3 regions of the Kitasatospora sp. NPDC096128 genome follow, and region 3 is predicted to be linked to each of the others. Evidence: predicted binding sites of a transcription regulator. Region 3 holds the regulator's gene; each other region holds the start of a gene.
The links. The regulator HrcA, encoded in region 3, represses chaperone genes, less so after heat shock. The targets are predictions, from matches to a motif close to TTNGCACTCNGNNNNNCNGAGTGCNAA.
Positions count from the first base shown of each region.

Region 1 (10,361 bases), on a different contig from region 3:
CCGCCACCTCGGCGGCGCTCTTGCGCTTGGCCGCCATCCGGTTCATCGGCACGATGAGCACGAAGTAGACGACGGCCGCCGTGATCAGGAACTGCAGGACGGCGCTGAGCACCGACCCCCACAGGATGAGGATCCCGGACGTGACCTCACCGGTGGCGCTCACCTCGCAGGGCCCCTTGAGGCAGGAACTGTAGGACGCCAGGTCCTTCGTCCCGAACACGCCGACGATCGGATTGATCACGCCCTTGACGAAGGCGTTGATGATGTTGGTGAAGGCCGCGCCGATGACCACGGCGACGGCGAGTTCGACGACATTTCCACGCAGCAGGAATTCCTTGAAGCCTTTCATGCCGCCTCGAACGACGAAGTCGTCGCCGGGTTACGGGTGATCCTCCGGGAGCCCTGATTGACAACCCGGACGGCCCACCGTGCCGCTCGGGGGCGGCGGCAGACCGGCCCGTGCGGGCCCGGACGCGAGCGCCGAGGCCACCGCGAGCAGTACCAGCGCGGGCACCCCGCCCCGCCGCCGGACGGCCCGGCGCCAGCGGTGCCACCCGCCGCAGCCGCGCCGGATCGGCGGGAAGCTGGGCACCTCCCGGCGGGGCGGCACGGTGGGCGCGGGCAGGGGGACGGACAGGCTCATGGCGGTCATCGGGACACCTCCGGACTCGGTCGGGTCTTGCTCGGTGTCCCCACCATGCGCGCTCCGGCGGCAGCCCGGAAACCGATTCCCACAGCCTGTGGAAAACCCGCCCCTGTGGATAACTTCGTACACCCGTACGAGCTATTCCAATCCCGGAAGTTGACGGCGGTGCGTGAAAAAGGGCCCGCCACGGCATGCGAAAAGGCCCGCCGCCCCGCGCGAAGCGGGGCCGACGGGCCTTCCCGTGAAACCGAGGTCAGCCGGCGGCCGGAGCCGGGCTGCTGGACGAGCTCGTGGAGCTCGACGAGCCGGCCGAGGAGCCGGAAGAGCTCGAAGAACCGGACGAACCCGAACCCGAGGACGCCGACGAAGACGACGTCGAGGAGCCGGCGGACGAACCCGCGCCCACCGAGCTGCTGGAGGACGAGCGGCTGTCGGTCCGGTAGAAGCCCGAGCCCTTGAACACGACGCCCACGGCCGAGAAGACCTTGCGGAGCCGTCCCTGGCAGTCGGGGCACGTGGTCAGCGCCTCGTCGGTGAACTTCTGCACCGCCTCCAGGCCGTTGCCGCACTCGGTGCACTGGTACTGGTACGTGGGCACTTGTCTTCCTCCTGGCACTCTCGCCTGATGAGTGCTAACGATGGTCAATGATGCGGTATTCCGTTGGATCAGTCCAGCGAATCCGGTGTGAGATGAGCCGGTACCGAATCACCGCCGACCGCGCGCTCAGCCCTTCGCGGCACCGACGAGCTGCGCCGCGCCGCCGCGGTCGGCCGACGAGGCCACCACACGGCTCGCCCCGCCCCGGGCCACCAGCAGGTGCCGCATCGACACCAGCGCGATCAGCCCCAGTCCGGCGCCGACGGCCGGCACCAGGAATCCGGCGGACGGCCCGTGGCCGTCGATCAGCCGCCCGGCCACCATCGAGCCGATCGCCAGGCCCAGGCCGATGGCGCCGGTCAGCCAGGTGAACGCCTCGGTCTTGGCCCCGTCCTCGACCAGGGTCTCGACCAGGGTGTAGCCGCTGATCAGGGTCGGCGCGATGGCCAGGCCGCAGACCAGCCCGGCGATCGAGAGCGTGACCAGGTTGGGCATCGCCCACAGGGTGGAGCAGCCCGCCACCAGCAGCGCGTAGCTGATGACCATCCGCTGCTCGACGGCCCGCCGCCAGGCGATGACGCCGTAGAGCACACCCGCGACCATCGAGCCGCCGGCGAAGATCCCGTACACGGTGCCGGCCGCGTCGTGCTGGCCGACCGAGTCGGCGAAGGCGTTCACCGAGACCTGCATCCCGCCGAACACGGCGCCGACCCCGAGGATCACCCCGGCCAGCAGCCGGACGCCGGGGGAGGCCAGCGCGGAGGCGCGTCGCGCGCCGGGCCGGGGGGTGATCCGGGTGGGTGCGGTGCGGCGCTGGGCGGCGAAGGCCAGGCCGCCGACGAAGGTCAGCGCGGCCTCGACGACCAGGGCGGTGGCCGGGTTCACCGAGGTGGCGATGTTGGCGGCCAGGATCGGGCCGATGACGAAGGTGAACTCGTCCGTCACGGACTCGAAGGCGAAGGCGGTGCTCACCTTGGCCGCCGAGGAGGCGGACGCGCCCTCGGCGCCGATCGTGGCGATCCAGCGGGCCCGGACCATCGCGCCGATCTGCGGGACGCTCGCGCCGGCCGGGACGGCGGCCAGGAACAGGCTCCAGGCCGGCGCGTGGCCGAGCGCCAGTGCGATCAGCAGGCCGACCGAGGCCGCGTGCACCACGACGGTCGGGACGAGGACGGCGGCCTGCCCGTACCGGTCGGCGAGCCGTCCGGTCTGCGGGCCGATCAGGGCCTGGGCGACGGCGGCGATGGCCGTGACGGTGCCCGCGGTGCCGTAGGAGCCGTGGGTGTCCTTGACGAGGAGCAGGATGCCCATGCTGAGCATCGCGTAGGGCAGTCGCGCGATGAAGGCGGGGGACAGGAAGGTCCAGGCGCCGGGCGTGCGCAGCAGTGCGCCGTACCCGACCTTGGCCGGTGCCGCGGCGTCGGCGGTCGCGTTGTTCGGGGTGCTGTCCGCGGTGGGCGACGTGGTGTCCGCGGTGATCTCGACCGTTCGGCGGGCCGTCACGGTCGGTCCTTCCTGCTGCCTGGTAGCGCGGCAGGGCATGGGGTGGCCCCGACGGCGCCGAGAGTCGTCCTCTCGCGCGTCGACCGGGGTAGATACCGGGCCGGCCGGGCCTGATGGGCCGGGCCGGACCGCGGCCGCCGAGCGGTCGCGCCAACTCTGCTTCAGGCAGATGCTGGGGGTGGTCTTGCGGTAGTTATACGGCGTGGTCCCACCAGCATACAGTTACGCGCGTAGATGCCGCCAGACCACCCACAACGCCCCCGTCACCCCAGACCCGCTCGGCCGGCCCCGGCGCCCTCACCGCCCGTTGAGCCACCCCGCCAGCTTGCCGCCCTTGTCCACGGCCCGCAGGCGCCGCTCCGCCGCCTCGCCGACCTCGTCCGTGGTGACCACCAGCAGCTCGTCCCCGCCGCGCAGCATCGTCGCCTTGTCCGGCACGAAGGAGCTGCCGTCCCGCACGACCAGGGTGACCGCCGCCCCCTTGGGCAGCCGCAGTTCGCTGATCTCCACGCCGGACATCCGCGAGGCCGGCGAGAGCGTGACCGACAGCAGGTGTCCGTGCAGCTTCTCCAACGGCGCGGACTCGATGTCGAGGTCCTGGCCCATCGCACCCTCGCCGATCCGCAGCCGCTTGGCCATCCAGGGCAGGGTCGGCCCCTGGAGCAGGGTGAAGACGACGACCAGGATGAAGACGATGTTGAACACGTCCTCGGCCCGGTGCGCGCCGGAGACCACCGGGATGGTGGCGAGCACGATCGGCACCGCCCCGCGCAGCCCGGCCCAGCTCAGCAGCGCCTGCTCGCGGACGGGCACCTTGAACGGGGTGAGCGTGAGCACCACGGACAGCGGCCGGGCCAGGAAGACCAGCACCCCGCCGATCACCAGTGCGGGGACCACCGCGTCGCCCATGCTCTCGGGCGCGGCGAGCAGCCCGAGCAGCACGAACATGCCGATCTGCCCGATCCAGGCGAGTCCGTCGGCGAAGCCGCGGACGGCCGGTCCGTGCGGCAGCTTGGAGTTCCCGAGGATCACCGCGCTGATGTAGACGGCGAGGAAGCCGGAGCCGTGCAGCAGTGCGCCGCCGGCGTAGGCGAGCACGGTCAGGGCGACCACGGCGATCGGGTACAGGCCGGAGGAGGGCAGGGCGACGTGCTTGACCGCGAAGGCGCCGAGCCTGCCGACGGCCAGGCCGACCGCCGCGCCGATCGCCAGTTCGGCGGCGATGGTGCCGAGCAGCACGTACCAGGAGTCCAGCTCGCCGGTCGAGGCGAAGGCGACGACCAGGATGACCACGGGCGCGTCGTTGAAGCCGGACTCGGCCTCCAGCAGACCGGTGAGCCGGTGCGGCAGCGGGACCATCCGCAGCACCGAGAAGACGGCCGCCGCGTCGGTGGAGGAGACGATCGCGCCGAGCAGTAGCGAGGTGCGCCAGTCCAGGCCGACCAGCCAGTGGGCGCCGGCGGCGGTGACGAAGACGCTGACGCCGACGCCGACGGTGGCCAGCACGGTGGCCGCCGGCATCGCCGGCTTGACCTCGCGCCAGCTGGTCTTGAGGCCGCCCTCGGCCAGGATCACGACGAGGGCCGCGTAGCCGAGCACCTGGGTCAGTTCGGCGTTGTTGAAGGTGACGCCGATCCCGTTCTGGCCCAGTGCCACGCCGATCCCGAGGTAGATCAGCAGACTGGGCAGTCCTGATCGGGTCGAGAACCGGACGGCGACCACTGCGAAGAGCAGGATCACGGAGGCTTCGAGCAGGAGCTGGTTCAGGTGGGCGACGTTCACGCAGTGGCACCTCGGGCAGGCATGGGCGGGCGGGGTGTCAGGTGGTGCTGGCTGTCAGGCGGTGCTGGAAGTCGGGTGGTGCGGGGTGTCAGGTGTTGCTGGGTGTACGACCCGTTAAGAAGCCGTCAATGCTCCTCTTGCGGATCGTTACTCAGTCTAACATTTTGCCATATCTTTAGTTTCATCGCCGCCAGGTGGGCCCACCAGCCCCTTCCCGGCCGCTCGTTGACCTCCTCCGATCCCGCCCGGAGCGTCCCCCGTGCACGCCGGTCGCCGGACTCGGCCTAATGTGGTGCCCTGTCACGGCCCCCGGCCCTGGACACGCCCGCCCGCCCCGAAGTCAGGACCGCAAGGACCCAGATGCCCCGCTCGAAGAAGTTCCGGCGCGCCCGTCTGATCGTGATGATGCTGGTCGTGCTGCTGGTGGCCGGCGTCGGCTACGGCGGCTACCGCGGGGTCACCGCGGTCCGCGCCTCCTTCCCGGAGGTGGACGGCACGGTCAAGGTGGCGGGCCTGAGCGCGCCGGTCGACGTCAAGCGGGACGCCAACGGCATCCCGCAGCTGTACGCGGACACCAGCGAAGACATGTTCCGCGCCCAGGGCTACGTCCAGGCCCAGGACCGCTTCTGGGAGATGGACGTCCGGCGGCACATCACCGCGGGCCGGCTCTCCGAGATGTTCGGCGACAGCCAGGTCGACACCGACGCCTTCATCCGCACCATGGGCTGGCGGCAGGTGGCGCAGAAGGAGTACGACACCAAGCTCTCGCCGGAGGCCAAGAAGTACCTCCAGGCCTACTCGGACGGCGTGAACGCCTGGCTCCGCGAGCACCCCGGCGGGGAGAAGGCCTCGCTGGAGTACGCCCTGCTCGGCGTGGTCAACAGCGGCTACAAGCCCGAGCAGTGGAACCCGGTCGACTCGGTGGCCTGGCTCAAGGCGATGGCCTGGAACCTCTCCGGGAACCTCCAGGAGGAGATCGACCGCTCGCTGCTGGCCCAGGACTTCGGCCCGGACAAGATCGCCGAGCTGTACCCGGACTACCCGTACTCCCGCAACGGCACGATCGTGAAGACCGGCACCGTGAACGGGGACGCCTACCGTCCGGCCGACGGCTCGTCCCAGCCCGGTACCACCCCCGGCGGCGGCACCGCCCAGGGCGCGGCCACCACCAAGGCGCTGCTGCAGGGCCTCACCGACCGGATCGACGCGATGCCGCAGCTGCTCGGCCGCCCCGGCCAGGGCATCGGTTCCAACTCCTGGGTGGTCGCGGGCTCGCACACCACCACCGGAAAGCCGCTGCTGGCCAACGACCCGCACCTCGGCCCCGGCCTGCCCTCGGTCTGGTACCAGATGGGCCTGCACTGCCGGACCGCCTCGCCGGCCTGCCAGTTCGACGTCTCCGGCTTCACCTTCGCCGGCATGCCGGGCGTGGTGATCGGCCACAACAAGGACATCGCCTGGGGCTTCACCAACCTCGGCGCCGACGTCACCGACCTCTACCTGGAGAAGGTCACCGGCCCGGACACCTACCAGGTGGACGGCAAGGACGAGAAGTTCGACCTCCGCAAGGAGACCATCAAGGTCGCCGGCGGCGAGGACCGCACCATCACCGTCCGCACCACCCGGACCGGCGCCCCGCTCATCTCCGACCAGAGCACCGAGCAGCAGAACGTCGGCAAGTACGCCCCCAACGGCAGCTCCGCCCCCGACCGCGGCACCGGCGGCTACGGCGTCGCCCTGCAGTGGACGGCGCTCAGCCCGGGCAAGACCATGGACGCCGTCTTCGAGCTGGACAAGGCCCGCAACTGGGACGACTTCCGGGCCGCCGCCAAGGACTTCGCCGTCCCCGCGCAGAACCTGATCTACGCCGACGCCAAGAACATCGGCTACCAGGCCCCGGGCGTCATCCCGGTGCGCGGCAAGGGCGACGGCTCCATGCCCGCCCCGGGCTGGGACTCCTCCTACCAGTGGAAGCCGGACCCGGTCCCCTTCACCGCCCTGCCGTACAGCTTCAACCCGGCGGTCGGCTACATCGTCACCGCCAACCAGGCCGTGGTGGACCCGAGCTACAAGTACACCCTCACCAAGGACTGGGAGTACGGCACCCGGGCCAAGGAGATCACCGACCAGATCGAGGGCCTGCTCAAGAACAACGGCAAGATCTCGCCGGACGACATGCAGACCCTGCAGCTGGACAACACCAGCATCATGGCCAAGACGCTCGTCCCGCTGCTGCTCAAGCAGCAGATCGACGACCCCTACGTGCGCGAGGCCCAGGACCTGCTGAAGGACTGGAACTTCCACCAGGACGCCGACTCGGCCGCCGCCGCCTACTACAACGGCGTCTGGCGCAACCTGCTCGGCCTGGCCTTCGGCCAGAAGTTCCCGGTCGACATCCGGGCCAAGGACAGCTGCCTGCTGGTGCGCCAGCAGGACGACCCGACCAAGCCGGACAGCTCCACCAAGATCGTCACCCAGTGCGGCACCCGTGACCCCGGCAAGGCCCAGCCGGACGGCGGCGACCGGTGGACCGAGGTCGTGCGCACCCAGCTGGACAAGCCCGACAGCTCGTGGTGGACGTACATCGACTCCGACCACAAGGAGCAGAAGGGCCTGGACAACCTGCTCAAGGAGGCGATGAAGAACGCCCGGCAGGACCTGACCTCGCAGCTCGGCAAGGACATCTCCACCTGGAGCTGGGGCCGTCTGCACAAGCTGGAGCTGCGCGAGCAGACCCTCGGCACCGACGACTCCTCGATCGCCTCCGGCGTCGTCCACAAGCTGCTCAACCGCGGCCCGTACCGCCTCTCCGGCGGCTCGGCGGCGGTCGACGCGGCGGGCTGGAACGCGGCGGCGGGCTACCAGGTGGACTGGATCCCGTCGATGCGGATGGTGGTCGACCTGAACGACCTGGACTCCTCGCGCTGGGTCAACGTCGGCGGCGCCTCCGGCCACGCCTTCCACCAGAACTACAACGACCAGACCGACCTCTGGCTCAAGGGCAAGCTGCTGACCTGGGCCTACACGCCGGACGCGGTCGAGAAGGCCACCAAGCACAAGCTGGTGCTCACCACCGGCTGACGCCTGGCCCGAGCCCGAGCGGCCCCGCCCTCCTCCTGGGGAGAGCGGGGCCGCCGCCGTTCCGTCCGCCGCCGTTCCGTCCGACCGCCGTCGCGGCCGTCGCGCCCTCAGCCGAGCGCCCGCACCCCCGAGGGGGTGACCGCCAGGTCCACCGGCAGGTCGTGCGGCTCGGCCGGCACCCGCTCCAGCAGCTCGTGCTCGTACAGCAGCACCGCCAGCACCGGCCGCGCCCCGGCCCGCTCCAGCCGGGCCAGCACCCGGTCGTAGCTGCCGCCGCCGCGGCCCAGCCGCAGCCCGCCCCGGTCCACCGCCAGGCCCGGCAGCAGCACCACCGAGGCCCCCGTGACGGCCTCCGGCCCGAGCCGCGGCCCGACCGGCTCCAGCAGCCCGCGCCCGGCCGCCGCCAGGCCCCCGGGCCCCGCGTACTCGGCCCAGTCCAGGTCGTTGTCCGGCAGCAGCACCGGCAGCAGCACCCGGACGCCGCTCTCCCGCAGCGCATCCAGCAGCGGCCGCGTCCCGGGCTCCGCGCCCACCGAGACGTACGCGGCCACCGTGCTGCCGGGCGCGGCCAGCTCCCAGGCGTGTCCGGCCAGCGCGAGAGCCGCCTCCGCGCGCCCCTCGGCGGTGAGTGCGCGGCGCCGCGTCAACAGCCGTGACCTCAGGTCGCTCTTCTCGTTGTGCACCGGATCCTCCACGTCCGAAAACCGTGACGCGCAGAGCCTGACACGCGAAAGGGCGCCCCGATGTCCACCCCGTTGCTGGTCCAGGCCCTGGCCGCGCTGAGCGCCCCCGCACTGGCCGGCGCCACCGCGCTCGGCCTGCGGGTGCGCCGGGAACGGGCCGGGGCCGCCGCCGACCGGGAGCGGCTGACCGGCCGGATCGCCGAACTGGAGGAGCGCTGCGCCGAACTGGAGCGCACCGCCTCCTGCGACCCGCTCACCGGCGTCTGGAACTACCGCCACCTGCAGCTCACCCTGGACCGGGAGATCGAACGGTCCCGCCGCGCCGAGCACACCGACCAGGCCGACGGCCCGCGCCCGCTGGCCGTCCTGCTGCTGGAGATCGCCGGCTTCGACGCGGTCCTCGCCGAGCACGGCCGCGCCCGCGGCAACGCGGTACTGCGCGACCTCGCCCAGCGGCTCGCGATGGAGATCCGCCGCGCCGACACCCTGGGCCGCTACGGCGGCGAGGAGTTCCTGGTGGTGCTGCCGGACACCGGCGCCGAGGGCGCCGTGCAGGTCGCCGAGCGGCTGGTCTGGTCGGTCCGCCGGCACCTGCTGCTCGACTGGTCCTCCGGCACCCGGGCGCCCCGCCCGGCCGCGGGCAACGGCCTGACCGCCGCCGTCGGCATCGCGGTGCTCCCCGAGGACGGCACCCACGCGGCCGTCCTGCTGCGCTCCGCCGACGGGGCGCTGGCCGCCGCCAGGGCGTCCGGCGGCGACTGCTGGCGGATCGCGCCGCGCCCCGGACAGCCCGCCGCCGGGCCCCGTGAACAGCCCGGTTCCGTGCCGCAGCGGGCGCCGACTGCCGAACGTGACCGTTCGGGAAAGCCGGGTAGTCTGTCGGCCTGTACCGGAGGGGACCCCCTTCCCCAGCCGGTCGCTTCCCATACGCCTGCCACCGTGGCCGTGCCCCGGGACGTGCTGTCCTAGCCGTCCGTGCGCGCTCGGCCAGGCGAAAACGTGCCTGAGTAAGGTAAACGCATGACGACGACCACCTCCCGAATTCCGGTAACCAAGGCCGTGGTACCCGCGGCCGGACTGGGCACCCGCTTCCTCCCGGCGACCAAGGCCACCCCGAAGGAGATGCTGCCCGTCGTCGACAAGCCGGCCATCCAGTACGTCGTCGAGGAGGCCTCCGCCGCCGGCCTCTCCGACATACTGATGGTCACCGGCCGCAACAAGCGCGCGCTGGAGGACCACTTCGACCGCGCCTACGAGCTGGAGGAGCTCCTCGTCCGCAAGGGCGACGAGGACCGCCTGCGCCGGGTCCGCGAGTCCGTCGAGCTGGCCAACATGCACTACGTCCGCCAGGGCGACCCGAAGGGCCTCGGCCACGCCGTCTCCGTCGCGGAGCAGCACGTCGCCGGCCAGCCCTTCGCCGTCCTGCTCGGCGACGACCTGATCGACCCGCGCGACCCGCTGCTCTCCCGCATGATCGAGGTGCAGCAGGAACTCGGCGGCTCGGTCGTCGCCCTCATGGAGGTCGACCCCTCCCAGATCCACCTCTACGGCTGCGCGGCCGTCAAGGCCAACGGCTTCGGCGAGGACGTCTTCCAGGTGACCGACCTGGTCGAGAAGCCCGAGCCGGGCGAGGCCCCCTCCAACTACGCCGTCATCGGCCGCTACGTCCTCGACCCGCTGGTCTTCGACGTGCTGCGCGAGACCCCGCCCGGCCGCGGCGGCGAGATCCAGCTCACCGACGCCCTGCGCGAGCTGACCACCCGCGACGCCGAGGCCGGCGGCCAGGTGCACGGCGTGCTCTTCAAGGGCCGCCGCTACGACACCGGCGACCGCGCCGACTACCTGCGCGCTATCGTCCGACTGGCCGCCGAACGCGAGGACCTGGGCCCGGAGTTCCGCTCCTGGCTGCGGGAGTTCGTCGGTACCGAGCTGCAGGACTGATCTCACGACACAGAGAGCGAGCCGCCGATGACCGGGTCCACGGAGCACACCACCACCCCCGCAGCCTGCTGCGACGGGTCCGCGGACCGGGCCTCGGCGGCTCCTCGCTTCTGGACGGTCGACGAGC
Region 1 covers NZ_JBEOSP010000009.1:206,054-216,414, forward strand. Annotated here, with positions in the region: gene mscL (large conductance mechanosensitive channel protein MscL) at 1-349, opposite strand, end outside; gene ABTY61_RS13460 (hypothetical protein) at 380-652, opposite strand; gene ABTY61_RS13465 (FmdB family zinc ribbon protein) at 900-1,244, opposite strand; gene ABTY61_RS13470 (MFS transporter) at 1,371-2,747, opposite strand; gene ABTY61_RS13475 (potassium/proton antiporter) at 3,045-4,529, opposite strand; gene ABTY61_RS13480 (penicillin acylase family protein) at 4,890-7,610, shown strand; gene ABTY61_RS13485 (5-formyltetrahydrofolate cyclo-ligase) at 7,718-8,293, opposite strand; gene ABTY61_RS13490 (GGDEF domain-containing protein) at 8,354-9,262, shown strand; gene galU (UTP--glucose-1-phosphate uridylyltransferase GalU) at 9,314-10,234, shown strand; gene glp (molybdotransferase-like divisome protein Glp) at 10,262-10,361, shown strand, end outside.
Region 1: ABTY61_RS13465 (FmdB family zinc ribbon protein) is a predicted target of HrcA. The motif match lies at 1,256-1,282, and genes of this name have one in related genera.

Region 2 (10,361 bases), on a different contig from region 3:
CCGAGGGCCTGGCCGTCCTGGTGGCGGTGGTGCCGGACGCCGACGTCGACCTGGGCCAGGGCGTCCAGGCCGACCAGGTCCAGGGCGTCGACCAGCAGGCCGAGTTCGACGCCGTAGCCGGTGGGGAAGGGCAGCCGTTCGAGCAGTGAGCGGCGGGCCGCGTACTCGCCGCCGAGGGGCTGGACGAAGCCGGCGAGTTCCGGCCAGTGGAGGTTGAGCAGGGGGCGGGCGACGAGTTCGGTGACCCGGCCGCCGCCGGCCGGGACGACCGCGCCGCTCTCCGTCTCCAGGGGGCGGTCGTACATGGCCTTGACCAGGTGGATGTCGGGTTCGGTGAGCAGCGGGCCGACGATGCCGGAGACGAAGGCCGGGTCGAACTCGCGCAGGTCGGCGTCGACGAAGCAGACGATGTCGCCGTGGGTGACCAGCAGCGAGCGCCAGAGCACCTCGCCCTTGCCGGGGACGGCGGGCAGCCGGGGGAGGATCCGGTCGCGGTGTTCCACCCGGGCGCCGGCTGCGGCGGCGACGGCGGCGGTGGCGTCGGTGGAGCCGGAGTCGACCACGACGAGTTCGTCGACCAGCGGGATCCGGTCCATGAGCTCACGCCGGACGGTGCGGACGATGTCGCCGACGGTGGCCTCCTCGTCGAGGGCGGGGAGGACCACGCTGACCGTCTGGCGGGTGCGCCGCTTGGCGGCGAGGAGGGCGTCGACCGGCCGTTCGGCCGCGCTCCACGAGCGGCGGTGGAGCCAGGACGCCGCCTGCGGGAGAAGTGCGGGGGTCGGTTCGGCGGGCACGGTGACTCTCCTCGGCGGGATCGGTGGAACGGGCCATCTCGCTTGGCGGACGGTCCCTTTCGGGGTGGACGCCTTCGGATACAGTCTTCGTACAGCGGTCGGACCTTTGCACGCCGGGGTCGCCGCTGAACCATAACTTCACATGCTCATCCAGAGGGACTGAGGGAACGGCCCGTTGACGTCCCGGCAACCTTCTCGCTCGGCTGTCGTCGACAGGCCCCGGCGGGACAGGTGCCAATTCCGGCCTGTGGCGCGACCGCGCCGCGGGGAAGATGAGGAGAGAGGCCTCCGCCATCATGGCTATCGACATCGCCGCACCTGTTTCGGTCGACCTCGGCCCCGCCGCCGCCCTGTCCTGTCGGGAGTGCGGAACCCGCTTTCCGCTCGGCCCCAGCTTCGCCTGCCTGGAGTGCTTCGGGCCGCTGGAGATCGCCTACGAGTTCGGCAGCGAGCGCGCCGAGGAGCTGCGCAAGCGGATCGAGTCCGGTCCCGCGTCCATCTGGCGGTACGCGCCGCTGCTGCCGGTGCCGGCCGACGTCGCGTCGAAGCCGAACCTCAACCCCGGGTGGACCCCGCTGGTGAAGGCGGACAACCTGGGCCGTGAGCTCGGTTTCACCGCGCAGCTGCACGTCAAGGACGACTCGGGGAACCCGACGCACTCGTTCAAGGACCGGGTGGTGGCCTGCGCGATCGAGGCGGCCCGGGCGTTCGGGTACACCACGCTGTCCTGCTCCTCGACCGGCAACCTGGCCGGCGCGGTGGGTGCGGCGGCGGCCCGGGCCGGGTTCCGCTCCTGCGTGTTCATCCCGCACGACCTGGAGCAGGGCAAGGTCGTGATGGCCGGGGTGTACGGCGGCGAGCTGGTCGGCATCGAGGGCAACTACGACGACGTGAACCGGTTCTGCTCGGAGCTGATCGGGGACCCGGCCGGCGAGGGCTGGGGCTTCGTCAACGTCAACCTGCGGCCGTACTACGGCGAGGGCTCCAAGACGCTGGCGTACGAGATCTGCGAGCAGCTCGGCTGGCGGCTGCCGGAGCAGATCGTCATCCCGATCGCCTCGGGCTCGCAGCTGACGAAGATCGACAAGGGGCTGCAGGAGCTGATCAAGCTGGGGCTGGTGGAGGACCGGCCGTACCGGATCTTCGGCGCCCAGGCGGAGGGCTGCTCGCCGGTGTCGGCGGCGTTCAAGGCCGGCCGTGACGTGATCAAGCCGGTCAAGCCGGACACCATCGCCAAGTCGCTGGCGATCGGCAACCCGGCGGACGGCCCGTACGTGCTGGACATCGCCCGCCGGACGGGCGGCGCGGTGGAGGACGTGACGGACGCGGAGGTCGTGGCGGCGATCCGGCTGCTGGCCCGGACCGAGGGGATCTTCGCCGAGACCGCGGGCGGGGTGACCGTCGGGGTGCTGAAGAAGCTGGTCGAGTCCGGCCGGCTGGACCCGTCCAAGGAGACCGTCGCGATCAACACCGGGGACGGCCTCAAGACGCTGGACGCCGTCTCCGAGGCGGGCATGACCGCCGTCATCCGCCCGACGCTGGACTCCTTCCACGCCGCCGGCCTCGCGTCCGCCTGAACCACCCACCCCCGCTAGGAGAGCCATGAGCGCCAACGTCCGCATCCCCACCATCCTGCGCACCTACACCGGCGGCGCGGCCGAGGTGACCGCCGAGGGGGCCACCCTGGCCGAGGTGATCGCCGACCTGGAGCAGAACCACGCCGGCATCGCGGCCCGGATCCTGGACGACACCGGCAAGCTGCGCCGCTTCGTCAACGTGTACGTGAACGACGACGACGTGCGGTTCGCCGAGGGTCTGGCGACCGAGATCAAGGACGGCGCCGGCATCTCGATCATTCCGGCGGTGGCCGGCGGCTGCTGAGCCGTCCGGTCCGCTTCCCGGCCGCCCGCACGTACGGAGACTGGAATTCCGTACGCGTGGGCGGCCGCTTGCATTTCGGCGGGAATATTTCAGGGTCAAGTCGGAGTAGAGTGTGGCTCTGCTGGGAACAGGGTTCCTCTTCCGGCGCACGGGGTGCTTCACCGGAGGTCGTCCGGCTGCTCGGACCGGTTGCGGGCCGGGGCCGTGAAACATGTCAGGCAGATGTCAGAATTCCTGCGGGCATTTGGGTAATTCGTCCGCTATGCCCGGCGCGGAATGCCGAGTTTCTTCCGGTTTGTTCGCTCTTGTCTCTTGACGGGCCTAGGGAATTCCCGGCGGTTGACCCTGTTGCAGAGGGCGTCGATCCGGATACATTCAGCGGCGGTCGACGTAATCAGCCGCTCACGGAAGCCGTCCGGCACCCCCGTTGCGGAGGATTGCGGCGTGCACGGCTGCGCCCAGGGGGGGTTCCCCGGGCCGGCCTTCAAAACCAGACCCGGGCCCGCGACCTGCGGGACCGTGAAGGGCCAGCACAGCACTAGGGGAGTTCGGAATGGCTCAGGGCACCGTCAAGTGGTTCAACGCGGAGAAGGGCTACGGCTTCATCGCGGTCGACGGTGGTGCGGACGTCTTCGTCCACTACAGCGCGATCCAGATGGACGGCTACCGCACCCTCGAGGAGGGCCAGCGGGTCGAGTTCGAGATCTCCCAGGGACAGAAGGGCCCGCAGGCGGACATGGTCCGCGCGGCGGTCTGACCCCTTCCGGACCCAGGAGCTCGGCGCGGCCCACGGCTGGTGACCACTCGCTTCTCGACGGGCCCGTACGACACGCGTCGTACGGGCCCGTCGGCGTTCCCGGGGCGGGCCGGGCGGGGGCGGACGGCGGCTCGCGGGTTGGCTATTGGGCTTGCACTCGACCACCCGGAGTGCTAATCATTGGCGTTAGCACTCACAGTGTGAGAGTGACAGCGGACCGGGTCGGTGAGGCCCCCGGGAGCGGCAGGGGAATGGACCTCCGCACACCAGGGCCGTCCGTCGCGGGCACCCCTTGGTCCGAGCAGTCGACCGTGTCCCGGAGGACCACTTCTGATGGCCAAGATCATCGCCTTTGATGAGGAAGCTCGCCGCGGCCTTGAGCGTGGCATGAACCAGCTCGCCGACGCAGTGAAGGTCACGCTCGGCCCCAAGGGTCGCAACGTCGTGCTGGAGAAGAAGTGGGGCGCCCCCACGATCACCAACGACGGTGTCTCCATCGCCAAGGAGATCGAGCTCGAGGACCCGTACGAGAAGATCGGCGCGGAGCTCGTCAAGGAGGTCGCCAAGAAGACGGACGACGTCGCGGGCGACGGCACCACCACCGCCACCGTGCTCGCCCAGGCCCTGGTTCGCGAGGGTCTGCGCAACGTCGCCGCCGGCGCCAACCCGATGGCCCTGAAGCGCGGCATCGAGAAGGCCGTCGCCGCCGTCTCGGACCAGCTGCTGGCCCAGGCCAAGGACGTGGAGACCAAGGAGCAGATCGCCTCCACCGCCTCCATCTCCGCCGCTGACACCCAGATCGGCGAGCTCATCGCCGAGGCCATGGACAAGGTCGGCAAGGAAGGCGTCATCACCGTCGAGGAGAGCAACACCTTCGGTCTGGAGCTCGAGCTCACCGAGGGCATGCGCTTCGACAAGGGCTACATCTCCGCCTACTTCGCCACCGACCTGGAGCGCATGGAGGCGACGTTCGAGGACCCGTACATCCTCATCGCCAACTCCAAGATCGGCTCGGTCAAGGACCTGCTCCCGCTGCTGGAGAAGGTCATGCAGAGCGGCAAGCCGCTCGTCATCATCGCCGAGGACGTCGAGGGCGAGGCCCTGTCGACCCTGGTCGTGAACAAGATCCGCGGCACCTTCAAGTCCGTCGCCGTCAAGGCCCCGGGCTTCGGCGACCGCCGCAAGGCCATGCTCGGCGACATCGCCATCCTCACCGGTGGCACCGTGATCTCCGAGGAGGTCGGCCTCAAGCTGGAGAACGCCGGCATCGACCTGCTGGGCACCGCCCGCAAGGTGGTCATCACCAAGGACGAGACCACCATCGTCGACGGTGGCGGCGACAGCGACCAGGTCGCCGGCCGTGTGAACCAGATCCGTGCCGAGATCGAGAACAGCGACTCGGACTACGACCGCGAGAAGCTCCAGGAGCGCCTCGCCAAGCTGGCCGGCGGCGTGGCCGTCATCAAGGCCGGTGCGGCCACCGAGGTGGAGCTCAAGGAGCGCAAGCACCGCATCGAGGACGCCGTCCGCAACGCCAAGGCCGCCGTCGAGGAGGGCATCGTCGCCGGTGGTGGCGTCGCGCTGCTGCAGGCCGGTGTCGCCTTCGACAAGCTGGAGCTGGACGGCGACGAGGCCACCGGTGCCAACATCGTCAAGGTCGCGCTGGAGGCCCCGATCAAGCAGATCGCGACCAACGCCGGCCTCGAGGGTGGCGTCGTGGTGGAGAAGGTGCGCAACCTCCCCGCCGGTCACGGCCTGAACGCCGCCACCAACGAGTACGTCGACCTGGTCGCCGCGGGCATCATCGACCCGGCCAAGGTCACCCGCTCCGCGCTGCAGAACGCCGCCTCCATCGCGGCGCTGTTCCTCACCACCGAGGCCGTCATCGCCGACAAGCCGGAGAAGGCCGCCGCGGCCGCCGGCGGCGGCATGCCGGGCGGTGACATGGACTTCTGATCCTGATCGGACTCCGATCGGATCGGCTGATCCTCGTCCGCGTGGGCGGTTCCCTTCGGGGGGCCGCCCACGCGGCGTTTCGGCGCCGGGGCCGTTTTGAACCGGTGGGCGGGCCGCGGAGAATGGACGGATGGCTTCCGACGACATCGAGACCGCCCTGCACAACGCCCGGGCCCTGATCCTGGCCGACCTCACCGCGCGGGACGTGGCGGACGCCGCCGTCGTCTCGTTGGTGGAGCAGGCCGTCACCCACCGGCGGTGGTGGCTGGAGCAGTGGCCGGACGGCACCGACTACGTGCTCGGGCTGGTCGCCCAGGACGTCCAGGACGCGCTGCTGGAGGCGTACGGGCGGTGGCCGCTGTGCAGCGCCTGCGCGGCCGACGGGGACCCGCACGCGCTCGGCGTGGAGCCCGAGCTGGGGCCGGAGCCGCACTGGGTGTGCGGCAAGCAGGGGGCCGTGGTGGCGCCGGTGGGGGAGCTGGACTAGTCCTCCAGCGCCCGGAGTTCGGCGGCGAGGTTGGTGCGGGCGGCCGCGGCGAGGCGGCCGTGGGCGGCGGGGGTGCGGTAGAGCGCCGGGAGTGCCAGGAGGTGGCGCAGGACGGCGGCCCGGCCGGTGCGGAAGTCCGGTTCGGGGACGAAGGCGTACTCCTCCCGGACGGCGGTCGCGTACGCCGCGTAGGCCTCGGGGGCGCCGCCGAGGACGGCGAGGTCCGCGTCGCAGAGCACCTCGCCGTCGCGGTCGCCGGGGGCCGGGTCGTGGGCGACGGTGAGCAGGACCAGGCGTTCGACCTCGGCGACGCGCCCGGCGGGCAGGCCGGCGGCGGTCAGCGCGCGGACGGCGAGGGCGGCGCTGCGCTCCTCGTTCTCGGTGCGGTCGGGGCGGTACACGGCGTCGTGGAACCAGGCGGCGAGCCGGACGGTGTCGGGGTCGGCGGCGTGCCCGGCGAGCTCGTCGACGTGGCGCAGGACCGCGCGCAGGTGCTCGGTGGTGTGGTAGCGGCGGTCCGGAGCCGACCAGCGGCGCAGCAGCTCCCGGCCGTACGGGTCGGGGTCGTCGGTGGCGCCGCAGCGGTGCAGCAGGGCGGTCCAGGCGGTGAGCAGGTCCTCGGTCGGCATGGGGCACATTGTGGCGGGTCGGTCCGGTGGACGGGATGTGCCGTTCAACGATATATGTAGGTGTATGACAGAACGCTCCATGCAGGAGCCGACGCTGCTGCTGCTCACCGCGCTGGCGGACGCCCCGAGGCACGGCTACGCGCTCATCCAGGAGATCGCCGCGATCTCGGACGGCCGGGTCAAGATGCGCACCGGCACGCTCTACGGCGCGCTCGACCGGCTGCTGACCCAGGGCCTGATCGAGGTGGCCGCCGAGGAGGTCGTGGACGGCCGGGCCCGGCGCAGCTACGCGCTGACCGACGTCGGCCGAGCCGCCCTGGCCGCCGAGGCCGGGCGCCTGCGGGCGGTCGCCACCGAGGCCGAGCGCCGGCTGACGAAGATCCGGTCGATGCTGCCGGGGAACACCGGGTCCCAGGGGCGGCCCGCCGCGGGGGGAGGACTCTCATGACCGTGCCGGTGATCGGTCCGACCTCCTCGGGGCTGCTGCGGGCCGCGCTGCAGCTCTACCCGGCGCGGTACCGCCGTGAGCGCGGCGAGGAGCTGGCCGAGGTGTTCGCCGACACGACGGCCGAGGGCGGCCGCGCCGCGGTCGCCCGGGAGGTGCTCGGCCTGGCGGTGTACGGGCTGCGGGTGCGGCTCGGGCTGACCGGCGGGTCGGCGGCCGGACGGCTGCTCGCGCTGGTGGCGCCGATGATCGCCGGTGCGGTGGTCGGGGCGACCATGGCGCCCTGGGCGGCCACCCTGGAGCGGACCACCAGGTGGCTCGCCTGGGACGACTCGGTCGGGAACCACCTCCGGGCCTTCGCCCCGCCGGTGGCCGCGCTGCTGCTCGGGGTGGCGGCCCTGCTGGGGCGGTGGACGGCCGTCCGGGTCACCGCGCTGCTGCTGGGCGCCGTCGGACTGTACGACCTGGGCCGGGCCGTCTGGCGGCCGGACGTCTTCGACGTCTGGTGGGTCGGCTACATCGGGATGGCCGCGCTGCCGTTCGTGGCGGCCGCGCTGCTGCTGGTCGCCGCGCCGGCCGACCTGCTGCCCCGGCCGAACCTGCGGACCGCCGGACTGGTGCTGGTCTCGGCGGTCGTCGGCGGGCTGCTCCAGGCGGTCCAGGGCTGGGACGACGCGACCTTCCCGCTGGGCCTCCATTGGTTCGTGGTGATGCTGATCGCCCCGCTGCTGCTGACCCTCGCCGGGCTGCGCGGGCGGATGGGGCCGGCCGGGGTCGGGCTCGCGATGCTGGTGCTGACCGGGCCCGGCAGCGTCTTCAACATCTGGCGGGAGTCCCGTGGGATCTCGCACCTGCTGCCGGTGGCGGTGCCGGTGCTGGCCCTGCTGGTGCTGGTGGCGGTGGCGGAGCGCCGGTTCGGGCGGCGGGAGGCCGTCGGGGTGGTGCCCGGACGGGTGTGACGGCCGGCCCGGCCCGGCGCGGCGCAGCCGGATCGGGGGTGCCGCACCGGGGTGCCGGGCCGGGGGTGCGGTCTCGCCGGGGGCGGGCGGATGTGGCAGGCTGTCTGATATGTCTAGACCAATTTTCGAAGTCATCGCGCTGACGCCCCAGGACGCCCAGGCTGCCGAGTCCGGCGGCGCCGACCGGCTCGAACTGGTCACCGACATGGCCGCCGACGGACTCACCCCCTCCGTCGAGGACTTCGCCCGGATCCGGGCCGCCGTCGGCATCCCGCTGCGCGTCATGCTCCGGATCCGGGACGGCTTCGCCCCCGGCGACCTGGACGAGCTGTGCGCCCGCGCCGTCGCGCTGCGGGCCGAGGGCGCCGAGGAGTTCGTGCTCGGCTTCCTCGACGCCGGGGGCGCCGTCGACCTGGCCGCCACCACGGCCGTCGCCGAGGCGATCGCCGGCTGCCGCTGGACCTTCCACCGGGCGATCGACCACAGCGCCGACCGGGCCGCCCTGCGCGCCGCCGTCGGCGCGCTGCCCGGGCTGGACACCTTCCTCACCTCCGGCGCGCCCGCCGGGGTGGACGCCGGCCGCGAGGTGCTGGCCGCCGAACTGGCCCGCAGCGGCGAACCCGGCCACACCCAGCGGATCCTGATCGGCGGCGGCCTGCGGGCCGAGCACCTCAAGGAGCTGCGGGCCGAGGGCTTCGACGCCTTCCACGTCGGCGGTGCGGTGCGGGCCGACGGCTGGCGGACGCCGGTCGACGCGGCCAGGGTCGCCGAGTGGCGGGCGCTGATCGACGCGTGAGCGACCGGGAAGGGGCCGGTGACGCCACCGGCCCCTTCCCGGTCAGCCGAGCTGCTCGGGCAGCGGCTCGCGGTGCAGCACCGTGAGGCCGGAGACGGCGCGGGTGAGCGCCACGTACAGGCGGCGCAGGCCGGTCCGCTCGTCCGGCTCGCCGGCGACCACCGCGGCCGGCTCGTCCAGCACCACGTAGTCGTACTCCAGACCCTTGGCCAGCGAGGCCGGGACGAGGGTCAGCCGGGACTCGGTGCTGGTCTCGGTGCCGGGGGAGAGGTGCGCCAGCCCGGCTGCGGTGAGCAGCTCGGCGAGCCGGGGGATCCGGGCGTCGGCGGCGATCAGGCCGGTCGAGCCCTCGTGCTCCAGTGCCTCCCGGCAGGCCGCCAGGACGGCCTCCTCCCAGTCGTCGACCGGGCGGATCTCCAGCGCGCCGGGGGTGTCGCGGACGGAGGTCGCCGGGGCCAGGCCGGGGGCGATCGAGGGCAGCAGCCGGGAGGCGTAGGCGATGACCTCCTCGGGCACCCGGAAGCCCTTGGTCAGCTCCTCCACGTGCGCCTCCGGCTTGCCCAGGTGGAGCAGGGCGTCCGGCCAACTCGCCGTCGCCCAGGGGGTGGTGCCCTGGGCGAGGTCGCCGAGGACGGTCGCCGAGCCGGTGGTGCAGCGGCGGCCCACCGCGCGGTACTGCATCGGGGAGAGGTCCTGGGCCTCGTCCAGCACCACGTGCCCGAGTGAGGGCGTGCGCTGCACCAGGTCCGTCGCCTCGTCCACCAGGACGGCGTCGGCGGGGGTCCAGCGGGCGGTCTTCACCGAGCGGCCGGGCTTGGGCCACAGCACCGCCCGCTGCTCCTCGGCGGTCAGCACGCCCTCGGCGCACTCGGCCAGGAACTCCGGGTCGGAGAGCAGCCGCAGCACCAGCTTGGCCGGGTCGACGGCCGGCCAGCACTCCTTGACCACGGCCTTGACCGCGGTGTTGCGGGCCACCGCGTCCTGCACCCGGTCGTCCGGGGCCTCGCCGCCCTGCTCCATCTTGAGCAGCACGGCGTGCGCGATGCGCTGCGGCAGGGCGTCCCGGGCGGCGCCGTAGCGGACCTCTCGGCCCTTCAACTCCTCGATGATCTCGACCAGTTCGTAGGCCGGGACGCGCCAGCGGCGGGAGCCGCGGACCACCACGCAGGGCTCGGTGGGCAGTGTGATGCCCGCCCGCACCGCCCGGCGCAGCACCTCGGCCATCCGGGCGTCGCCCTTGAGCCGGGCCGCCTCCGGGTCGTCCTCGCCCCGCACCTCGACGTGGGCGACCAGCTGCTGGACGGTGGCCTGGGCGACCTCCAGCTCGCCGAGGGCCGGGAGGACCTGCTCGATGTAGGAGAGGAAGGCGTTGTTCGGCCCGATCACCAGGGTGCCGGTGCGGGCCAGCCGTTCGCGGTGGGCGTACAGCAGGTAGGCGACGCGGTGCAGGCCGACCGCGGTCTTCCCGGTGCCGGGCGCCCCCTGGACGCAGATGGTGCCCGTGAGGTCGGAGCGGACGATCTCGTCCTGCTCGGGCTGGATGGTGGCGACGATGTCGCGCATCGGGCCGACGCGGGGCTTCTCGATCTCGGCGGCGAGCAGGGCGGAGGAGGTCTCCTGCTCGGCCGGGTCGGTGAGGTGCTCGTCCTCGTAG
Region 2 covers NZ_JBEOSP010000009.1:2,784-13,144, forward strand. Annotated here, with positions in the region: gene ABTY61_RS12455 (glucosyl-3-phosphoglycerate synthase) at 1-797, opposite strand, end outside; SAM riboswitch class I at 941-1,076, shown strand; gene thrC (threonine synthase) at 1,094-2,374, shown strand; gene ABTY61_RS12465 (MoaD/ThiS family protein) at 2,400-2,678, shown strand; gene ABTY61_RS12470 (cold-shock protein) at 3,232-3,435, shown strand; gene groL (chaperonin GroEL) at 3,769-5,391, shown strand; gene ABTY61_RS12480 (DUF8819 family protein) at 5,522-5,878, shown strand; gene ABTY61_RS12485 (HD domain-containing protein) at 5,875-6,507, opposite strand; gene ABTY61_RS12490 (PadR family transcriptional regulator) at 6,572-6,955, shown strand; gene ABTY61_RS12495 (hypothetical protein) at 6,952-7,911, shown strand; gene ABTY61_RS12500 (copper homeostasis protein CutC) at 8,021-8,707, shown strand; gene ABTY61_RS12505 (HelD family protein) at 8,750-10,361, opposite strand, start outside.
Region 2: groL (chaperonin GroEL) is a predicted target of HrcA. The motif match lies at 3,586-3,612, and genes of this name have one in related genera.

Region 3 (10,361 bases):
CATCTGGACCTGCTGGACGTCGTTGGTGGTGCGGGTGATCAGCGAGGGCGCGCCGAACTGGCCGACCTCGCGGGAGGAGAAGCTCTGCACCCGGTCGAAGACGGCGGCGCGCAGGTCGCGGCCGAAGGCCATGGCCGTGCGGGCGCCGTAGTAGACGGCGCCAATCGAGCACAGCGCCTGGACGAGGGTGACGCCGATCATCACGGAGCCCAGGCGCAGGATGTAGCCCGTGTCGCCCTTGACCACGCCCTGGTCGATGATGTCGGCGTTGAGCGTGGGGAGGTAGAGCGACGCGAGGGTGGACACCAGCTGGAGCGCCACCAGCAGGGTGATCGGTCGGGAGTATGGGCGCAGGTACGCCCGGAGCAGTCTGATCAGCACTGGCACACTCTTGTCTTCGCCGGTCGGGTTCGCACCCCAATTCTCGTTGTTCTGGGGCGTCGCACGGACGATTAGGGGGTTGTCCGGCTGAGGTTTGCCGGGCCTTTGCCATCGGGGCCCGGTTCGCGCCCGGCAGGACCGGCACCGGCGCGGCGGGGCCGTGCCAGCTGGGGCCGCCCCCTTACGGAATGACTGATTTCCCCCTAGGCTGCTGACTACGCCCTTGTTACTGACCGGTACCACCCGTGTTAACCGGGGCCCGGCGGCCGCCCCCACGGACGCCGCGACCATCCCTCAGACGGCCACCCGCCCCCGGAGGTCCTCGTTGAGTTCCGCGCAGTCCCTGATCGACTCCGGCAGTGCCGACATCGTCGCCGGGCGTCCCGCCTCCGTCGCCCATCTGTTCCTGGAGCGCGTCGCCGCGACGCCGAACGCCGAGGCCTACCGCTACCCCGCCACGGTGGACGAGTACGCCGCCGACGGCGCACCGGGCGCCGAGCAGTGGCGCTCGCTCACCTGGGCGCAAACCGCGGTCCGGGTCAAGGCGGTGGCCGCCGGCCTGATGGCGCTCGGCATCCAGCCGGAGGACCGGGTCGCGCTGGCCTCCTCCACCCGGGTCGAGTGGATCCTCACCGACCTCGGCGCCATGTGCGCGGGCGCCGCCATCACCACCGTCTACCCGAGCACCAACGCCGACGAGACGGCCTTCATCCTCTCCAACTCCGGCTCCCGGGCCATGTTCGCCGAGAACGCCGCCCAGCTGGCCAAGGCCGTCGAGCACATCGACGAGCTGCCCGAGCTGCGCACCGTGATCCTCTTCGACGCCCCCGCCGAGGCTCCCCAGCCGGAGACGCTCCAGACGGCGGGGCTGGACCTGATCACCCTCGCCGAGCTGGAGCGCCGCGGCACCGAGTACCTGGAGCAGCACCCGGACGCGGTCGAGAAGGCCGTGGCCGGGCTCGACAAGGAGCAGCTGGCCACCCTCATCTACACCTCCGGCACCACCGGCCGCCCCAAGGGCGTACGCCTGGTGCACGACTGCTGGGCGTACGAGGGCAAGGCCCAGGAGGCCAGCGGCCTGCTCGGCCCCGACGACGTCCAGTTCATGTGGCTGCCGCTGTCGCACGTCTTCGGCAAGACGCTGATCTCCGGCCAGATCGCCACCGGCCACGTGATGGCCGTGGACGGCCGGGTCGACCGGATCATCCACAACCTGCCGGTCATCCGGCCGACCACCATGGCCTCGGCGCCGCGCATCTTCGAGAAGGTCTACAACGGCATCGCCGGCCGGGCCCGGGCCGAGGGCGGCGCCAAGTACAAGATCTTCCTGTGGGCCGCCAAGGTCGCCCGCGAGCACGCCCGGGTCGTCCAGGAGAGCCGGATCGCCACCGGCACCGGGACCGCCCCGCTGGGCCTGCGGCTGCAGCACGCGCTGGCCGACAGGCTGGTGTACGCGAAGATCCGCGCCGCCTTCGGCGGCCGGCTGCGCGGCGCCGTCTCCGGCAGCGCCGCCCTCGCCCCCGAGATCGGCTACTTCTTCCTCGGTGCCGGGGTGCCGATCCTGGAGGGCTACGGGCTGAGCGAGACCAGCGCCGGCTCCTGCGTCAACCGCAAGGAGGACGTCCGGATCGGCACGGTCGGCCGCCCGCTGCCCGGCACCGAGGTGCGGATCGCCGAGGACGGCGAGATCCTGCTGCGCGGCCCCGGCGTCATGCGCGGCTACCACAACCTGCCGGAGAAGACCGCCGAGGTGCTGGAGCCGGACGGCTGGTTCCACACCGAGGACATCGGCGAGCTCGGCCCCGACGGCTTCCTGCGGATCACCGACCGCAAGAAGGACCTGTTCAAGACCTCCGGCGGCAAGTACGTGGCGCCCAGCGAGGTCGAGGGCAAGTTCAAGGCGGTCTGCCCGTTCGTCAGCAACATCCTGGTGATCGGCAACGGCCGAAACTACTGCACCGCGCTGATCGGCCTGGACGAGGCGGTGCTGATGCCGTGGGCCGCCGAGCGCGGCCTGGCCGGCAAGAGCTACGCCGAGCTGGCCGCCGACCCGGCCGTGCACCAGCTGATCGAGGGCTTCGTCAAGCGGGTCAACGCCGACCTCCAGCGCTGGCAGACGATCAAGAAGTTCCACCTGCTGCCGCGCGACCTCGACATCGAGCACGGCGAGCTCACCCCGAGCCTGAAGATCAAGCGCCCGGTGGTCGAGCGGACCTACGCCGACGCGGTGGCCGCCATGTACGCGGGCGCCAACGAGGCCTGAGCCGCCCCCTCCCGTACGGCTCACCGGTTCGGGTGAGTCGTACGGGACAATGGGGTCATGCCCTCCGCACTCCCCGACGGCGAACCGGTGCCGTCCGACGGTTCCCTGCCCGCGCACGCCCTGACCGGGCTGGGCGACCGGCCGTTCGGCTTCTACCTGCACGTGCCGTACTGCGCCAGCCGCTGCGGCTACTGCGACTTCAACACCTACACCGCCACCGAACTGCGCTCCTCCGGGGCGGTCGCCTCGCAGGAGACCTACGCGGACAACGTGGTCGCCGAGATCCGGCACGCCCGGAAGGTCCTCGGCGACGTCGACCTGCCCGTGCGGACGGTGTTCCTCGGCGGCGGCACCCCCACCCTGCTGCCCGCCCGCGACCTGGTGAAGATGCTCGCCGCGCTGCGCGAGGAGTTCGGGCTCGCCCCGGACGCCGAGGTGACCACCGAGGCCAACCCGGAGTCCGTCGACCCGGCGTACCTCGCCGAGCTGCGCGAGGGCGGCTACAACCGGATCTCCTTCGGCATGCAGAGCGCCCGCCCGCACGTCCTGCGGCTGCTCGACCGCCACCACACCCCCGGCCGCCCCGAGGCCTGCGTGGCCGAGGCCCGCACGGCCGGCTTCGAGCACGTCAACCTCGACCTGATCTACGGCACCCCCGGCGAGTCCGACGACGACTGGCGGGCCTCCCTCGACGCCGCGATCGGCGCCGGGCCCGACCACGTCTCCGCGTACTCCCTGATCGTCGAGGACGGCACCAAGCTGGCCGCCCGGGTCAAGCGCGGCGAACTGCCGATGATCGACGACGACGTGCACGCCGACCGCTACCTCATCGCCGAACGGGCGCTCAGCGCGGCCGGGTACTCCTGGTACGAGGTCTCCAACTGGGCCACCACCCCCGAGGGCCGCTGCCGCCACAACGAGCTCTACTGGACCGGCGCCGACTGGTGGGGCGCCGGCCCCGGCGCCCACAGCCACGTCGGCGGCGTCCGCTGGTGGAACGCCAAACACCCCGCCGCCTACGCCCAGGCCCTCGCCGAGGGCCGCACCCCGGCCCTTGGCCGCGAGGTCCTGTCGGACGAGGACCGCCGGGTCGAGCGCATCCTGCTGGAACTGCGCCTGGCCGACGGCATCCCCCTCGACCTCCTCGCCGAGGCGGGCCGCAGGGCCGCCGCCAAGGCCCTCGCCGACGGCCTGCTCGCCGAGGAGTCCTACCGGCAGGGCCGCGCCACCCTGACCCTCCAGGGCCGCCTGCTGGCCGACGCCGTCGTGCGTGACCTGGTGGACTGATTGTCGTTAACGTGGTGTCAGCCGTCGGAGGGAGCGGGCGATGACCGCCGTCGATGACCGGATGACAGGGATCTTCGAGAACCTGGAGGTCCCTGAAGGCTTCAAGGCCGAGCTCATCAGGGGCGAAATCGTGATGACGGCCGGGCCGGACATGGTCCACAACATCATTGTCGAAGCCATTCGGGACCAGCTTCCCCGGGCGAGGTGGCACCGCTTGACCACACAGGACATCGATCTTCCCGGCTTGACGAGCGAGCCCCAACCGGACCTGGTCGTGTTCGAGCGGGACACCACTGAGGGTCATGGGCGCCTGGTCCCTGCACCTCTTCTCACCCTGGTGGTCGAGGTGGTGTCGAAGACCAGTGTGCTGCGTGATTACCAGACCAAGCGCGAGCTGTACGCCGAAGGGCGGATCCCGGCGTACCTTGTCGTCGATCCGATCAAGGCCGTCTGTGTGCTGCTGACCGAGCCGAGCCCGGCAGCTTCCTCGGGGCTGCCGGACTACGTCCTTCAGCGGACCACCAAGTTCGGTGAGCAGATTCCGCTCGACCTGCTGGGCGTCACGCTCGACACCTCGGAGTTCCGGACCTACTCCTGACCCGGAAGGGCCGTGAAGTCGATCAACTCCTCCACCTTCGCCAGGAGTTCGGGCTCCAGGTCCCGGTAGCTGTCCACCTTCGACAGGATCCGCTTCCAGGCCGCCGGGGTGTCCACCGGCCAGCCGAGGCGGCGGCAGGTGCCCTCCTTCCAGTCCTCGCCCCGGGGGACGGCGGGCCAGCCCGCGATGCCGACGGAGGAGGGCTTCACGGCCTGCCAGATGTCGATGTAGGGGTGGCCGACGACCAGCACGGACTCGCCGGTGACCTGCGCGGCGATGCGGTGTTCCTTCGTCCCCGGGAGCAGGTGGTCGACCAGGACGCCGAGGCGGCGGCCGGGGCCGGGGGCGAAGTCGGCGACGATCGCGGGGAGGTCGTCGATGCCCTGGAGGTACTCGACGACGACGCCCTCGATGCGCAGGTCGTCGCCCCAGACCCGCTCGACCAGCTCGGCGTCGTGCCGGCCCTCGACGTAGATGCGGGACTCCCGGGCGACCCGGGCGCGGGCGCCGGGGACGGCGAGGGAGCCCGAGGCGGTGCGGGCGGGGGTGCGGGGCGCGGCGGGGGCGCTCGGGCGCACCAGGGTGACGGCCTTGCCCTCCAGCAGGAAGCCGCGCGGCACCAGCGGGAAGACCCGCTGCTTGCCGAACCGGTCCTCCAGGGTGACGGTGAACCCCTCCGCGGTCTTCTCGCACCGCACCACCGCCCCGCAGTAGCCGGTGGCGGCCTCCTCGACCACCAGGTCCCGCTCGGCCGGCACCTCGGGTGCCGGCTCCTGCTTCTTCCACGGCGGGGTGAGGTCGGGTCCGTACTGGTGGCTGCGCATGGGGGCGATTTTACGGACGGGGCGTCAGAGGCCCGGCGCGCCCCAGACCGGGAACCAGCGGCTGAGGTCCTTCTCCAGCCGCAGGTCGTTCCCCAGCGTCGCGTTGACCTGGAGCTCCAGCGGGCTGTTGCGCCGTTCGCCGCCGCCGGGCATCGGGGCGAAGGGATAGAAGGTGCCGCGCTTGTAGAGGTAGACCAGGGCCAGCGACTGGCCCTGCGCGTTGCGGAAGCCGACCAGGGAGCAGAGCAGCTGGGGGCCGAAGCCGTTCGCCTCCAGCTCGCTGTTGACCGCGTGCAGGTCGTTGACCAGTTCCGGGAGTTCCTCGGGGGTGTGCCGGGTGAGCAGCCAGGAGTAGCCGTAGTCGTCCTTGGAGGCCTCCACCGGGACGCCGCCGCGTTCGGTGTCGGCGTCCAGCAGGGCCCGGACCTGCTGTTCGACCTGGACGAAGGCCGCGCCCTCGACGGCCGCGAAGCAGACCGAGCCGAGCCCGGTGGGGAGGAACCCGGCCGCGGCCTCCAGGGTGAGCGCGGCGGACGGCACGCCGAACAGCTGGTCGAGGTCGGGCTTGACGGGCTTGGTGCGGCCGAACAGGGCGTCCAGGAATCCCACGGCGGTCCTTTCGCGAACGGGAAGGAGGGTCAGCGGCCGAGCTGCTCGGAGATCTTCGCCAGCTGGGCCAGCCGCTTCTCCAGCGTCGGGTGGGTGGAGAGCAGCTGGGAGGCGGTCTCCTTGGCGCTCAGCGCGGGGGCGAAGTAGAAGGCGTTGTAGGGCTGGGACTTGCGCAGGTCCTCGGTGGGGATGGCCGCGATCTGCCCGGTGACCTTGGTGAGGGCCGAGGCGAGGGCGCTGGGTCGGCCGGTGAGCTGGGCGGCGGCCCGGTCGGCGGCCAGTTCGCGGTAGCGGGACAGCAGCCGGGTGAGCAGGAAGCTGATCGCGTAGACGACGATCGACACCAGCGGGATGATCAGCGCGGCGATGGCCGCGTTCTGGTCGTTGCTGTTGCGGTTGCCGCCCATGAACCCGCCGTACACGGCGATCCGGGTCATGGCCCCGGCGAGCACGCCGAGGAAGCCGGCGATGGTCATCACCGCGACGTCCCGGTGGGCGACGTGCGACAGCTCGTGCGCCAGGACGCCCTCCAGTTCCTCCGGTTCGAGCCGGCGCAGCAGACCGGTGGTGACGCACACCACGGCGTTCTGCGGGTTGCGGCCGGTGGCGAAGGCGTTGGGCATGTCGTTGTCGGCGACCGCCACGCGGGGCTTGGGCATGTCGGCCAGCGCGCAGAGCCGGTCGATGGTGCCGTGCAGCTGGGGGTACTGCTCCTCGGTCACCTGGTGGGCGCCCATGGCCCGCTCGGTGATCTTGTCGCTGAACCAGAACTGGGCCACGAACAGCCCGCCGGAGATCAGCACGATCAGCGGCCAGGCCCCGCGCAGCAGCGCGATCAGCAGGCCCGTGAAACCGACGTACAGCAGCCCGATCACGAACATCGTCCCGATCATGCGGCCGGTCAGGCCGCGGTCGGGCGCGAAACGGGTGTGCTGGCCCGAGCTCGACATTGCTTGCTCCTCCGTTCGCCGTCGCTTCCGATGCTGCCACCCGGACGGCCCCGGGGCACCACCCGCGCACAGGGAGTGTCGTGGCGGCCGTCCGGAACTGCGGGCAGGATCACCCCGGCCGGGCCGTTCCTGCGGTAGGACCCGGGCCGTACACTGGCAGGTACGGTTCTGGCACTCGCGTGTGCAGAGTGCCAGGGTCGGGGCCCTTTCCGGAGTGGCTCGCAGCATCACAGACGGACAACGTGCGAAGACGGAGGTGCGTGCCCCATGGCCGGAGAGGTCCGCCAGCTGGACGACCGCAAGCTCGCCGTGCTGCGCGCGATCGTCCAGGACTACGTGGGCACCGAGGAGCCGGTCGGCTCCAAGGCCCTGGTGGAGCGGCACAACCTCGGGGTGTCCCCGGCGACGGTGCGCAACGACATGGCGGCGCTGGAGGAGGAGGGGTACATCCACCAGCCGCACACCAGCGCCGGGCGGATCCCCACCGACAAGGGCTACCGGCTGTTCGTCGACAAGCTCGCCGAGATCAAGCCGATGAGCTCCCCGGAGCGCCGGGCGATCCGGCACTTCCTGGACGGCGCCGTCGACCTGGACGACGTGGTCACCCGCACGGTGCGGCTGCTCGCCCAGCTGACCCGCCAGGTCGCCGTGGTGCAGTACCCCTCGCTGACCCGCTCCACCGTCCGGCACATCGAGCTGGTGGCGCTGGCCCCGGCCAAGGTGATGCTGGTGCTGATCACCAACACCGGCCGGGTCGAGCAGCGGATGGTCGACTGCCCGGGCACGGTCGGCGAGACGGTCCTGGCGGACCTGCGCGCGCGGATCAACGCGCGGGCGGCCGGCCAGCGGCTGCCGGACGTCCCGGGGCTGCTGGAGGAACTCCCGGGGGCCTTCGAGCAGGCCGACCGGCCGACCGTCAGTACGGTCCTGGCGACGTTGTTCGAGGCGCTCGCCGAGCAGAACGAGGAGCGGATCATGCTGGCCGGCACGGCCAACCTGACCCGCTTCGGGCACGACTTCCCGCTCACCATCCAGCCGGTGCTGGAGGCCCTGGAGGAGCAGGTCGTCCTGCTCCGCCTCCTGGGTGAGACCACGGACGCCGCGATGACGGTCCGGATCGGGCGGGAGAACGCGTACGAAGGGCTGAATTCCACCTCGGTCGTCTCGGTCGGCTACGGTTCGGGCGACGAGAGCGTGGCCAAACTCGGTGTGATCGGCCCGACCCGGATGGACTACCCCGGCACAATGGGGGCGGTGCGAGCGGTGGCACGGTACGTGGGCCAGATCCTGGCCGAGTCGTAGCAAGCAGACCGCCGCCGGAAAACCCGGCGGCGGTGTCCAGTCGCACTACTACAGGCGGAACAAGCGGAGCATTTGGTGGCCACGGACTACTACGCGGTACTCGGCGTCCGACGGGATGCGGGGCAGGACGAGATCAAGAAGGCGTTCCGGCGCCTGGCACGCGAACTGCACCCGGACGTCAACCCGGACCCGAAGACGCAGGAGCGGTTCAAGGAGATCAACGCCGCCTACGAGGTGCTCTCCGACCCGCAGAAGCGCCAGGTCTACGACCTCGGCGGGGACCCGCTGTCGCCCGGCGGCGGTGGCGCGGGCGGCTTCGGCGCCGGCGCGGCGGGCTTCGGCTTCTCCGACATCATGGACGCCTTCTTCGGCGCCGCGGCCGGCCAGCGCGGCCCGCGCTCGCGCACCCGCCGCGGCCAGGACGCCATGATCCGGCTGGAGATCACCCTGGAGGAGGCCGCCTTCGGCACCACCAAGGAACTCCAGGTCGACACGGCCGTCACCTGCACCACCTGCAGCGGCGAGGGCGCGGCCCCCGGCACCTCCGCGCAGACCTGCGACATGTGCCGCGGCAAGGGCGAGGTGTCCCAGGTCACCCGCTCGTTCCTGGGCCAGGTCATGACCTCCCGCCCGTGCCCGCAGTGCCAGGGCTTCGGCACCGTCGTGCCGACCCCGTGCCCCGAGTGCGCCGGCGACGGCCGGGTGCGGGCCCGCCGCACCCTGACCGTCAAGATCCCGGCCGGCGTGGACAACGGCACCCGGATCCAGCTGGCCGGCGAGGGCGAGGTCGGCCCCGGCGGCGGCCCGGCCGGCGACCTGTACGTCGAGATCGCCGAGACCACCCACACCGTCTTCCAGCGGCGCGGGGACGACCTGCACTGCACCGTCACCATCCCGATGACGGCCGCCTCGCTCGGCACCCAGGTGCCGCTGCAGACCCTGGACGGGCTGGAGGAGGTCGACATCCGGCCCGGCACCCAGTCCGGCCAGTCGATCCCGCTGCACGGCCGGGGCATCACCCACCTGCGCGGGGGCGGCCGTGGCGACCTGATAGTGCACGTCGAGGTGCAGACGCCGACCAAGCTCGACGCCGAGCAGGAGGAGCTGCTGCGCCGGCTCGCCGTACTGCGCGGCGAGGAGCGGCCGTCCGGCCAGTTCGCGCCGGGCCAGCAGGGCCTGTTCTCGCGCCTGAAGGACGCCTTCAACGGCCGGTAGCCGTCAAGGAGGGGGTGCCGGGTCCTCCCCGGCACCCCCTTCGCGTTTCCCCGAGTCCCACTCCTCCGGAGGTTCCCCGCCATGACCGCGCCCGTCTTCGTCGTCGAGACCGAGCGGATCGCCACCGCCGCGCCCGGGGCCGTGCTGCGGCTCGACGGGCCGGAGGGGCGGCACGCGGCGGCGGTGAAGCGGCTGGCGGCCGGCGAGGCGGTCACCCTGGCGGACGGGCTGGGGCTCGGCGTGGACGGCACGGTCGCCGCGGTGCTCGGCAAGGACGCGATCGAGGTCACGGTGGACGCGGTGCGGCGTGAGCCCGAGCCCGCGCCGCGGATCGTGGTCGTCCAGGCGCTGCCCAAGGGCGACCGCGGCGAACTGGCCGTGGAGACCATGACCGAGGTCGGCGTGGACGTGGTGGTCCCCTGGGCCGCCTCCCGGTGCATCACCCAGTGGAAGGGCGAGCGCGGCGCCAAGGCGCTCGCCAAGTGGCGGGCCACCGCCCGGGAGGCGGGCAAGCAGTCCCGTCGGCTGCGCTTCCCCGAGGTGCGCGAGTTGGCGACCACCCGGCAGCTGGCGCCACTGCTGGCGGGGGCCGCGCTCGCCGCCGTGCTGCACGAGGAGGGCGCCGAGCCGCTGGCGCAGGCCGCGCTGCCCGCCGGCGGGGACATCGTGCTGGTGGTCGGACCGGAGGGCGGGGTCTCCCCGGAGGAGCTGGCCGCCTTCGCCGGGGCGGGCGCCAAGCCGTACCGGCTGGGCCCGTCGGTGCTGCGCACCTCGACCGCCGGGGTGGCGGCGGGGGCGCTGCTGCTGGGGCGCACCGGCCGCTGGTCGTAGCGCCCGGCCGGGGCCCCGCGCGCCCGCCCGGAGTCTGCGGAAAACGGGGCGGATCGTACCCGTGGCTGCCTACGCTGACGGCGTGACGGACGCCCTGAGCA
Region 3 covers NZ_JBEOSP010000011.1:53,344-63,704, reverse strand. Annotated here, with positions in the region: gene ABTY61_RS14940 (ABC transporter ATP-binding protein) at 1-381, opposite strand, end outside; gene ABTY61_RS14935 (AMP-dependent synthetase/ligase) at 707-2,644, shown strand; gene hemW (radical SAM family heme chaperone HemW) at 2,702-3,931, shown strand; gene ABTY61_RS14925 (Uma2 family endonuclease) at 3,972-4,529, shown strand; gene ABTY61_RS14920 (DUF3097 domain-containing protein) at 4,520-5,353, opposite strand; gene pspAB (PspA-associated protein PspAB) at 5,378-5,962, opposite strand; gene htpX (zinc metalloprotease HtpX) at 5,992-6,912, opposite strand; gene hrcA (heat-inducible transcriptional repressor HrcA) at 7,180-8,214, shown strand; gene dnaJ (molecular chaperone DnaJ) at 8,290-9,429, shown strand; gene ABTY61_RS14895 (16S rRNA (uracil(1498)-N(3))-methyltransferase) at 9,511-10,260, shown strand; gene ABTY61_RS14890 (hypothetical protein) at 10,343-10,361, shown strand, end outside.